2 regions of the Streptomyces doebereineriae genome follow, and region 1 is predicted to be linked to the other one. Evidence: predicted binding sites of a transcription regulator. Region 1 holds the regulator's gene; the other holds the start of a gene.
The links. Region 1 encodes HrcA, which represses chaperone genes, less so after heat shock. Its sites were predicted from a motif close to TTNGCACTCNGNNNNNCNGAGTGCNAA; they were not measured.
Positions count from the first base shown of each region.

Region 2: the regulator HrcA is predicted to act here: its motif matches at 3,414-3,440, upstream of groL (chaperonin GroEL).

Region 1 is NZ_JAVREZ010000009.1:302,340-308,159, forward strand. It holds gene RNB18_RS26590 (nitronate monooxygenase) at 1-532, opposite strand, end outside; gene dnaJ (molecular chaperone DnaJ) at 697-1,836, opposite strand; gene hrcA (heat-inducible transcriptional repressor HrcA) at 1,837-2,853, opposite strand; gene RNB18_RS26605 (MBL fold metallo-hydrolase) at 3,004-3,732, shown strand; gene RNB18_RS26610 (DUF3097 domain-containing protein) at 3,767-4,579, shown strand; gene hemW (radical SAM family heme chaperone HemW) at 4,613-5,820, opposite strand, start outside.
Region 2 is NZ_JAVREZ010000014.1:108,839-114,658, forward strand. It holds gene RNB18_RS33675 (metallophosphoesterase family protein) at 1-47, opposite strand, end outside; gene RNB18_RS33680 (NADH:flavin oxidoreductase) at 129-1,250, opposite strand; gene groL (chaperonin GroEL) at 1,626-3,251, opposite strand; gene RNB18_RS33690 (cold-shock protein) at 3,609-3,815, opposite strand; gene RNB18_RS33695 (ubiquitin-like small modifier protein 1) at 4,259-4,534, opposite strand; gene thrC (threonine synthase) at 4,582-5,820, opposite strand, start outside.

The DNA.
Region 1 (5,820 bases):
CGCCGGCCTCCACGCCCTGCGCGATGACGGCGTCGGCGCCCGCGTACTGCACGGCGAGGGCCTCTTCGGGGGTGGTCGCGGTGACGAGGGTGAAGGTGCCGGCGCGGCGCAGCGACTCCAGGGTCTCGCTGCTCGGGATGCCGAAGTGGAAGGAGGCCGCCGGCACGGGGTTGTCGAGGAGTACGGCGAGTTTGGCGTCGTACCCGTCGTCCCGGCCGCTGTCGGGGTCGCCCAGCTCGGTCTCGTACCAGGTGGCCTCGCCGGCGAGCTGATGGGCGTAGACCTCGACGGCCGCCGGGTCGGCATACTCGGGTTGCGGCATGAACAGGTTGACCCCGAAGGGCAGCCCGGTCAGCCCGCGCAGCTGCTTGATCTCCTGGTACAGCCCGTCGGCCGTCTTGTACCCGGCTGCGAGGAACCCGAGCCCGCCCGCCTCGGACACGGCGGCGGCGAGCCGCGGCACGGAGACGCCGCCCGCCATGGGGGCCTGCACGATCGGATGACGGAAGAGACCGGTCAGCGCGGAGGACATGACGGCATGTTGTCACGTCCTCCGAACAAGTCCGAATCGGGCCTTCGACAGCTCACGTACGACCGTTGAACGCGTCCTTCAACCGGGAGAACAGCCCCTGCTGCCCCGGCTGACTGTGTCTGCCCGGGGGACGACCCCCGGACCCCCGGCAGTCGTCCCACAGCTCACGTACGGCCGTTGAACGCATCCTTCAACCGGGAGAACAGCCCCTGCTGCCCGGGCTGGAACTGCCCCGTGGGCCGTTCCTCGCCGCGCAGCTTCGCCAGCTCGCGCAGCAGGCGCTCCTGCTCGGGGTCCAGCTTGCTCGGGGTCTGGACCTCGACGTGGACGATGAGGTCGCCCCGGCCGCCGCCGCGCAGGTGGGTGACGCCCCGGCTGTGCAGCGGGATCGACTGGCCGGACTGGGTACCGGGCCGAATGTCGACCTCCTCCATGCCGTCCAGCGTCTCCAGCGGCACCTTCGTGCCGAGCGACGCCGCCGTCATCGGGAGCGTGACCGTGCAGTGCAGATCGTCGCCGCGCCGCTGGAACTGCGAGTGCGGGAGTTCGTGGATCTCGACGTAGAGGTCACCGGCGGGACCGCCACCGGGACCGACCTCGCCCTCACCCGCGAGCTGGATCCGCGTGCCGTTGTCCACACCGGCCGGGATCTTCACGGTCAGCGTGCGGCGCGAGCGGACCCGGCCGTCGCCGGCGCACTCCGGGCACGGGGTCGGGACCACGGTGCCGAAGCCCTGGCACTGCGGGCACGGCCGGGACGTCATGACCTGGCCCAGGAAGGACCGCGTCACCTGCGACACCTCACCGCGACCGCGGCACATGTCACACGTCTGAGCGGAGGTCCCCGGCGCCGCGCCCTCACCGCTGCAGGTGGTGCAGACGATCGCCGTGTCGACCTGGATGTCCTTCGTGGTGCCGAAGGCCGCCTCGTCGAGCTCGATCTCGAGACGGATCATCGCGTCCTGGCCGCGCCGGGTGCGCGAGCGCGGACCCCGCTGCGACGCCGTACCGAAGAACGCGTCCATGATGTCCGAGAAGTTCCCGAACCCACCGGCCCCGAAGCCGCCCGCGCCACCGCCGCCGGCCTGCGAGAGCGGGTCGCCACCGAGGTCGTAGACCTGCTTCTTCTGCGGGTCCGACAACACCTCGTAGGCGGCGTTGATCTCCTTGAACCGCTCCTGGGTCTTCGGATCCGGGTTGACGTCCGGGTGCAGCTCGCGTGCGAGCCGACGGAACGCCTTCTTGATCTCATCCTGCGACGCGTCGCGGCGCACGCCGAGAACGGCGTAGTAGTCCGTGGCCACTTACGACTCCGCCAGGATCTGTCCGACGTACCGTGCCACTGCGCGTACCGCTCCCATCGTTCCCGGGTAATCCATGCGGGTCGGTCCGACCACGCCGAGCTTGGCGACTGCCTCGTTGCCCGAACCGTAGCCGACCGACACCACTGAAGTGGAGTTGAGTCCCTCGTAGGCGTTCTCGTGACCGATGCGTACGGTCATGCCCGAATCCCCCGCCTCGCCAAGGAGTTTGAGGAGGACGACCTGCTCCTCCAGAGCCTCCAGGACGGGCCGGATGGTGAGGGGAAAGTCATGTCCGAAGCGGGTGAGATTGGCGGTGCCGCCGATCATCAGCCGCTCCTCGTTCTCCTCGACGAGTGTCTCCAGGAGAGTGGAGAGCACTGTCGTGACCGTACCCCTGTCCTCGACGTCGAAGCCTTCGGGCAGGTCCTCGACCAGTCGCGGCACATCGGCGAACCGCCGCCCCGCGACCCTGCTGTTGAGCCGGGCCCGCAGATCGGCCAGCGAGGCCTCCCCGAAGGGCGCCGGGCAGTCGACCATGCGCTGCTCGACCCGGCCGGTGTCCGTGATCAGCACGAGCATCACGCGCGCGGGGGCGAGCGAGAGCAGTTCCACATGCCGCACGGTCGAGCGGGTCAGGGACGGGTACTGCACGACGGCGACCTGCCGGGTCAGCTGCGCGAGCAGCCGCACGGTCCTGGCCACGACGTCGTCGAGGTCGACCGCGCCGTCGAGGAAGTTCTGGATGGCGCGCCGCTCCGGCGCGGTCATCGGCTTGACGCCCGCCAGCTTGTCGACGAACAGCCGATAGCCCTTGTCGGTCGGGATCCGCCCGGCACTGGTGTGCGGCTGGGCGATGAACCCCTCGTCCTCCAGGGCCGCCATGTCGTTGCGGACGGTCGCCGGGGAGACGCCGAGGTTGTGCCGCTCGGTCAGGGCCTTCGACCCGACCGGCTCCTCGGTGCCGACATAGTCCTGGACGATGGCGCGCAGCACCTGGAGCCTGCGTTCACTCAGCATCGCGCACACCTCCAGAAGTCGTTCCCTTGGCGCCTCGCCTGGCACTCTGTCCGTCCGAGTGCCAGCGCTCCCCGGCCAGTGTACGGCGGTGGGGTAGTCCCTGGGCAAGGCTGGTCCCGGCGTGACGGGTTGTAGGGCTAGCGTCGCGGTATGACGGTGACTTGGGAAGAGCTGGGGTGGGAGCGGGTCGCGACCGGGGTGGGGCGGTGCCGGCTGCCCGGCTGGGACTGCACGGCGGGCCTGGTGATCGGCGAGGGGACGGCCCTGCTGATCGATTCCGGCTCCGGCCTCGCGGAGGGCGCCCGCCTGCGCGCACAGGCCGAGGAACTCGCCGGCCAACGTGTGACCCATCTCGCGCTCACCCACCCCCACTTCGATCATGTCTTCGGGGCGGCGGCGTTCGCTGGCGCGGAGGTGTTCGGCGCGGTGGGCGTGGAGACGGTGCTGAGGGGACGGCTGGGCCGCGCGGAGCTGCGGGCGGACGCGCTGCGCAACGGACTGGCCCCGGAGGTGGCCGACGAGGCGGTGGACGCCCTCGTCTCGCCCCGGCACCACGTCTCCGGCGAGTGGACGCTCGACCTCGGCGGCGGCCGCCAGGCGCTGCTGGCGAACGTCGGCCCCGGCCACACGGCCCACGACCTCGCCGTCCTCGTCCCCGGCTCCCCGGAGGTCGTCTTCTGCGGCGACCTGGTCGAGGAGTCGGGCGAACCGCAGGCCGGCCCGGACGCCGTACCGTCGCACTGGTCCGCCGCGCTGGACCGGCTGCTGGACCTGGGCGGCGAGGACGCGCTGTACGTGCCCGGTCACGGAGCGGTGGTGGACGCGGCGTTCGTCCGGGCGCAGCGGGACGCGCTCGCGGCCCGCTTCGGCGTGTCGTGATGACTCCCGAGCCGCTTCTCCTATCGTCATCCGAATGCGCCAGTACTCCGCCGACCTGACCCCTCCGTGGAAGAAGCCCAAGGCGGTGCCGGAGGTCCCCGCCGAGCCCGGCCTGGTGGTCGAGGAGCCGGGGACGGGCTTCTGCGGAGCGGTGATCCGCTGCGAGGCGGGCACGGTGACGCTGGAGGACCGCTTCGGCAAGCACCGGGTGTTCCCGCTGGAGCCGCGCGGTTTCCTCCTGGAGGGCCGGGTGGTGACGCTGGTGAAGCCGTCGGGCGCTTCGGGCGCTGCTGTACGACCCACCCGTACCGCGTCCGGCTCGGTGGCCGTCCCCGGCGCCCGCGCACGCGTGGCCCGCGCGGGCCGTATCTACGTCGAGGGCCGCCACGACGCGGAGCTGGTGGAGAAGGTCTGGGGCGACGACCTGCGCATCGAGGGCGTGGTCGTGGAGTACCTGGAGGGCGTGGACGACCTCCCGTCGATCGTGGCCGAGTTCGCGCCGGGCCCGGACGCCCGCCTCGGCGTCCTGGTCGACCACCTGCTCCCCGGCACGAAGGAGTGGCGCATCGCACAGGAGGTGACGAGCGAACACGCCCTGGTCGTCGGCCATCCGTACATCGACATCTGGGAGGCGGTGAAGCCGTCCTCCCTGGGCATCGAGGCGTGGCCCCGGGTACCGCACGGCCAGGACTGGAAGACGGGCGTGTGCAAAGCCCTGGGCTGGCCGTCGGAGAACACGGGCGCGGTGTGGCAGGCGATCCTGAAGCGGGTGGGGTCCTACAAGGACCTGGAGCCGGAGCTGCTGGGCCGGGTGGAGGAACTGATCGACTTCGTCACGGCGCCCTAGGACATCCTTAAAGAACCTGCCCCGCCGGTTCGCTCAGTCCACCAGATCCCGCACCACCGCGTCCGCCAGCAGCCGCCCCCGGAGCGTCAGTACAGCCCGGCCCTCCCCGTAGGGCGCCTCCTCGAGCAGGCCCTCCCCCAGCGCACGCCGAGAAGCTGCCAGGCCCTCCTCGCGCAGCAGCGACAGTGGCGCACCCTCCCGCAGCCTCAGCTCCAGCAGAATCCGCTCGACCCGCCGGTCCTCGTCCGACAGCAGCTCACGCCCTGCTCCCGGAGACTTCCCGGAGGCCAGCGCCGCCGCGTAGGCCCCGGGATGCTTCACGTTCCACCAACGAACCCCGCCCACGTGCGAGTGGGCCCCGGGCCCGGCCCCCCACCAGTCCGCGCCCCGCCAGTACAGCTCGTTGTGCAGGCACCGGCCCGCCTCGGACGTGGCCCAGTTCGACACCTCGTACCAGTCGAACCCGGCCTCCGCCAGCACCGAGTCCGCGATCAGATACCGATCCGCGTGCACGTCGTCGTCCGTCATCGGCACCTCGCCCCGACGGATGCGACGAGCCAGCTGGGTGCCCTCCTCGACGATCAGCGCGTACGCCGACACATGATCCGGTCCGGCCCCGATCGCCGCCTCCAGGGACGCCCGCCAGTCGTCGTCCGACTCCCCGGGCGTGCCGTAGATCAGATCCAGGTTGACATGCGAGAACCCCGCCGCCCGCGCCTCCGCCACGCACGCCTCCGGCCGCCCAGGGGTGTGCGTACGGTCCAGCACCTTCAGCACATGCTGCCGCGCGCTCTGCATCCCGAAGGACACCCGGTTGAAGCCGCCCGCCCGCAGCTCGGCCAGATACGCCGGGTCCACCGACTCCGGGTTCGCTTCGGTCGTCACCTCCGCGTCCGCGGCCAGCCCGAACTCGTCACGGATCGCCCCCAGCATCCGTACGAGGTCCCCGGCGGCCAGCAGCGTGGGCGTACCGCCGCCGACGAACACCGTGCGGACCGGGCGCGGGTCGTCGCCGAGGACCTTCCGCGCCAGGCGGATCTCGTCGATCAGCGTCTCCGCGTAGTTGTCGCGGGAGGCCAGCACCCCGCCCGAACCGCGCAGCTCGGTCGCGGTGTAGGTGTTGAAGTCGCAGTAGCCGCAGCGCGTCGCGCAGTACGGGACGTGCAGATAGAAGCCGAGAGGGCGGTCGGCGGACCCGGTGAGCGCGGACGCGGGGAGTGAACCGTCGTCGGGGACGGGTT
Region 2 (5,820 bases), on a different contig from region 1:
GCGTCGGTGCGCTCCACGTGCGTGTCCGAGAGATGCAGAATCCGCATGTTCCGGCACGGTAGCGGGAGTTGACGACCGCAACCAGCACTACGTCAGCGCGCGGGCCGACCCCACCGACCCGAAACCCGTCAGCTCAACGACTTCAGCGCGGACGCGTCGTACGGCGCAAGCTCGTCGAAACGGCCCGCCAGCACCTTCGCGGCCCACTGCGGGTCCTGAAGCAGCGCCCGCCCGATGGCGACCATGTCGTACTCCTCGCGCTCCAGGGCGTCGAGCAGGTCGTCGATGCCCTTGACCGGGGAGCCCTCGCCCATGAAGCCGCGGATGAAGTCGCCGTCGAGACCGACCGAGCCCACCGTGATGGTGGTCCTGCCGGTGAGCTTCTTGGTCCAGCCGGCGAGGTTGAGGTCGGAGCCGTCGAACTCGGGGAGCCAGTAGCGGCGCGTGGAGGCGTGGAAGGCGTCGGCACCGGCCGCGGCGAGCGGCGCGAGGATCGCCTCCAGCTCCTCCGGCGTCTCGGCGAGGCGCGCCTTGTAGGCCTCCTGCTTCCACTGCGAGTAGCGGAAGATGATCGGGAACTCCGGCGACACCGTCTCGCGTACGGCCGCCACGATCTCCGCCGCGAACTTCGTGCGGGCGACGGGGTCGCCGCCGTAGGCGTCGGTGCGGCGGTTGGTGCCCGCCCACAGGAACTGGTCGACGAGGTAGCCGTGGGCGCCGTGGATCTCCACACCGTCGAAGCCGATGCGCTCTGCGGCGGCCGCGGCCTCGGCGAACGCACCGATGACGTCGTCCAGGTCGCGCTGGGTCATCGCCTTACCGGTGGGCTCGTCGGAGCCGAGGCGCAGGCCGGAGGGGCCGACGGCGGGGGCGTCGGCGTAGGGCTGCTGGCCCTGCTCGCGGACCATGCCGATGTGCCACAGCTGCGGGACGATGGTGCCGCCCGCCGCGTGCACCTGCTCGGCGACCTTCGCCCAGCCCGCCAGCTGCTCCTCGCCGTGGAAGCGCGGGACGCTGTCGCTGTTCCCGGCCGACTCGTGGCCGACGTAGGTGCCCTCGGTGACGATCAGGCCGACTCCGGCGGCCGCGCGGCGGGAGTAGTACGACGCCACGTCCGCGCCGGGGATGCCGCCCGGGGAGAAGTGCCGGGTCATCGGCGCCATCACGATGCGGTTCGGGACGGTCAGGCCGTTGATGTGGGCCGGGCGGGAGAGGATCTCGGCGGCGCGGGAGGTGGCGGGGGCGGTCACGTGGCAGTACTCCTCGGTATGTGCATGCGCATGGACACTACCCAGGTGCCAACCGCCTCATCCCGCTCAGGATTTCCCGGGGCGCTGTGACTCCGGCCACGCATGGAGGCCGCGCATGAAAGAAGCCCGCCCCACCATCGTGGGACGGGCTTCGTGTCGAGCGCCGGGCAGGCCTTGCACCTGCATCTCCCCGCAGGAAGCGGGGCGTCTTTCCTTGGACCACCAACGCGTAGTCGACCGACGGGAGTTCACGTCGAGCGGCTCGTGATCAAGCATAGCGCAGGAAAAGACCGGGGGCGGCCATCCCTGTTTCCAGGAAGTGCCGCCCCCGGGAAGGACGTTGATCAACCGTCAGGCCTGGCGGCCGGGGGTCGATCAGAAGTCCATGTCACCGCCCGGCATGCCGCCGCCGGCCGGGGCAGCGCCCGCCTTCTCCGGCTTGTCGGCGATGACGGCCTCGGTGGTGAGGAACAGCGCGGCGATGGAGGCGGCGTTCTGCAGGGCAGAGCGCGTGACCTTCGCCGGGTCGATGATGCCTTCGGCGATCATGTCGACGTACTCACCGGTCGCGGCGTTCAGGCCGTGGCCGACGGGCAGGTTGCGCACCTTCTCGACGATGACGCCACCCTCGAGACCACCGTTGACGGCGATCTGCTTGAGCGGGGCCTCCAGGGCCAGCTTCACGGCGTTGGCGCCGGTCAGCTCGTCACCCTCCAGGTCCAGCTTCTCGAAGACCGAGGAGGCCTGGATGAGGGCCACGCCACCACCGGCGACGATGCCCTCCTCGACGGCCGCCTTCGCGTTGCGAACGGCGTCCTCGATGCGGTGCTTGCGCTCCTTGAGCTCGACCTCGGTCGCGGCACCGGCCTTGATGACGGCGACGCCACCGGCGAGCTTCGCCAGGCGCTCCTGGAGCTTCTCGCGGTCGTAGTCCGAGTCGCTGTTCTCGATCTCGGCGCGGATCTGGTTGACCCGGCCCTGAACCTGCTCGGAGGAGCCGGCACCGTCGACGATGGTGGTCTCGTCCTTGGTGATGACGACCTTGCGGGCACGGCCCAGAAGGTCGATGGAGGTGTTCTCCAGCTTGAGGCCGACCTCCTCGGAGATGACCTCGCCGCCGGTGAGGATGGCGATGTCGTTCAGCATCGCCTTGCGGCGGTCACCGAAGCCCGGGGCCTTGACGGCGACGGACTTGAAGGTGCCACGGATCTTGTTGACGACCAGGGTCGACAGGGCCTCGCCCTCGACGTCCTCGGCGATGATCAGCAGCGGCTTGCCCGACTGCATGACCTTCTCCAGGAGCGGGAGCAGGTCCTTGACGGAGCCGATCTTGGAGTTGGCGATGAGGATGTACGGGTCGTCGAGCGACGCCTCCATCCGCTCCATGTCGGTGGCGAAGTACGCCGAGATGTAGCCCTTGTCGAAGCGCATACCCTCGGTGAGCTCCAGCTCCAGACCGAAGGTCTGGGACTCCTCGACGGTGATGACGCCTTCCTTGCCGACCTTGTCCATCGCCTCGGCGATGAGCTCGCCGATCTGGGTGTCGGCGGCGGAGATGGAGGCCGTGGAGGCGATCTGCTCCTTGGTCTCGACATCCTTGGCCTGCTCGAGCAGGGCGGCGGAGACGGCCTCGACGGCCTTCTCGATACCGCGCTTGAGGGCCATGGGGTTGGCGCCGGCGGCTACGTTGCGCAGGCCTTCCTTGACCAGGGCCTGGGCGAGCACGGTCGCGGTGGTCGTACCGTCACCGGCGACGTCGTCCGTCTTCTTGGCGACTTCCTTGACCAGCTCGGCGCCGATCTTCTCGTACGGGTCCTCGAGCTCGATCTCCTTGGCGATGGAGACACCATCGTTGGTGATCGTGGGGGCGCCCCACTTCTTCTCGAGGACGACGTTGCGGCCCTTGGGGCCGAGCGTCACCTTGACGGCGTCCGCGAGCTGGTTCATGCCGCGCTCGAGGCCGCGCCGCGCCTCCTCGTCGAACGCGATGATCTTGGCCATGTGAAGTGGTCCCTCCAGGACTGGGGGTGATTCCTTCGGACCGCGCCCGCGCCCGCGACGGACGGCTCGCCGGCCTGTGGATCCTTGCCCCACAAGGCCTGCGGGCCTCACCGACCCGGTCCATCTTTGTCACTCTCACCTTCAGAGTGCTAACGCCAATGATTAGCACTCGGCATGGTCGAGTGCAAGCGCCTCTCGTGTATCGGGCAGGACACCGAGCACCGGAGACAGCTCGCTACCGGCCCGTACGGGCCGGCCCCGGGCATGCCGAAGGGCCCGTACCCCATGACTCCCTATGGGGGACGAGCCCTTCGAAGAAGAACAGAAGAACGACGCTGTTGTTACCCGGCGCGTGCTTCAGCCGGTCGCCAGGCGAACCATGTCCGCCTGCGGCCCCTTCTGACCTTGCGAGATCTCGAACTCGACCCGCTGGCCCTCTTCAAGGGTGCGGTAGCCGTCCATCTGAATCGCGCTGTAGTGGACGAATACATCCGCACCACCGTCGACCGCGATGAAGCCGTACCCCTTCTCCGCGTTGAACCACTTGACGGTGCCCTGAGCCATGCCTAACTCCCCTATTACTGGCCCTTGCACGGATCCACACTTCGTGGATCCGGGTCAGACCTCACCCCCCACATGGTTGGGGGCGTGCGCCGGAACGCGTCGACCGCGGCTGAATGTATCTGTCCAACTGCCGTCTGCAACAGGTCAATCGGACGAGAATTCTGGACGGAAGGGGTCCGGAATGTAGTGAGAATTCGCCTGAATTCGGGGCAAGTCGGGCCCCATAAAAGACACATAAGGCACTTAAGACGCGCACACTTTGGCTACTTCTCATCGCATGTGGAGCGAGAACTCATATGCACGCGGCAAGAAGAAAGCCGCTGCTTCCCCAACTGTACCGCGCTCAACCATAGAGAATTGCCCCCTCCGCTTCTCAAGCGGAGGGGGCAATCCGATGAACACTCGGTAATTACCGTTACCGAAGGTAATGACCAGTCATACGGTCACCCGCCGGCGACGGCCGGAATGATCGAGACGCCGGCCCCGTCGGGCGTCGCCGTCTCCAGCCCCTGCTCGAAGCGCACATCGTCGTCGTTGACGTACACATTGACGAACCGCCGCAGCTTGCCCTGGTCGTCGAGAACGCGCGCGGCGATACCGGTGTGGTTCTTCTCCAGATCGGCGATGACGTCGGCGAGGGTCGCGCCCTCGGCCTGCACCTCGGCCTGCCCGCCGGTGTAGGTGCGCAGGATGGTGGGGATACGGACGGAAACGCTCATGTTTCAGGACCTCCGGTCGGGGTGAGGGCTTTCAGCGGCCGCGGCGACTACGCGAGGCCGGCCTCGCGGAACGAATCCAGGTTGGGGCGGATCGTGGCGGTGAGACCCGTACCCGCCACCGCGTCCAGCGTCTTCAGACCATCACCGGTGTTCAGCACGACGGTCGTCAGCGAGGGATCCAGCAGACCGTTCTCGATCAGCTTCTTCGCCACGCCGACGGTCACGCCACCCGCGGTCTCCGCGAAGATCCCCTCGGTCCGCGCGAGCAGCTTGATCGCGTCGACGACCTGCTCGTCGTTCACGTCCTCCACCGCACCACCGGTGCGACGCGCGATGTCCAGCACGTACGGACCGTCCGCCGGGTTCCCGATCGCGAGGGACTTGGCGATGGTGTTCGGCTTCTGGGGCCGGACCACGTCGTGGCCCGCCTTGTACGCGACCGACACCGGCGAGCACCCCTCGGCCTGCGCGCCGAAGATCTTGTACGGCTTGTCCTCGACGAGCCCGAGCTTGATCAGCTCCTGCAGACCCTTGTCGATCTTCGTGAGCTGCGAGCCGGAGGCGATCGGCACGACCAGCTGGTCGGGGAGCTGCCAGCCCAGCTGCTCGCAGATCTCGTACGCCAGGGTCTTGGACCCCTCCGCGTAGTACGGCCGCAGGTTGACGTTGACGAAACCCCAGCCCTCGCCGGCCGGGTCGCCGATCAGCTCGGAGCAGAAGCGGTTCACGTCGTCGTAGTTGCCCTCGATGCCGACGAGCTCGCCGCCGTAGATCGCGGCCATCACGACCTTGCCCTGCTCCAGGTCGTGCGGGATGAACACGCAGGATCGGAACCCGGCCCGGGCCGCGGCGGCACCCACGGCGCCGGCGAGGTTGCCGGTGGAGGAGCAGGAGAGGGTGGTGAAGTCGAAGGCGCGAGCGGCCTCGATGGCCTGGGCGACGACCCGGTCCTTGAAGGAGTGCGTCGGGTTGCCGGAGTCGTCCTTCACGAAGAGCTTGCCGGCGTCGACACCCAGCTCGCGGGCGAGGTTGTCGGCCTTGACGAGCTTGGTCCAGCCGGGGTTGATGTTCGGCTTGTCCGCCACGTCCGCGGGGACGGGCAGCAGCGGGGCGTAGCGCCAGATGTTCGCGGGGCCCGCCTCGATCTGCTTGCGGAGCTCCTCGGTGTCGTAGGCCGAGAAGTCGTACGCGATCTCGAGCGGGCCGAAACACTCCTCGCAGGCGAAGACCGGACCGAGCGGGACGCGGTGGCCGCATTCGCGGCAGCTCAGCGCCGCGGCGGGACC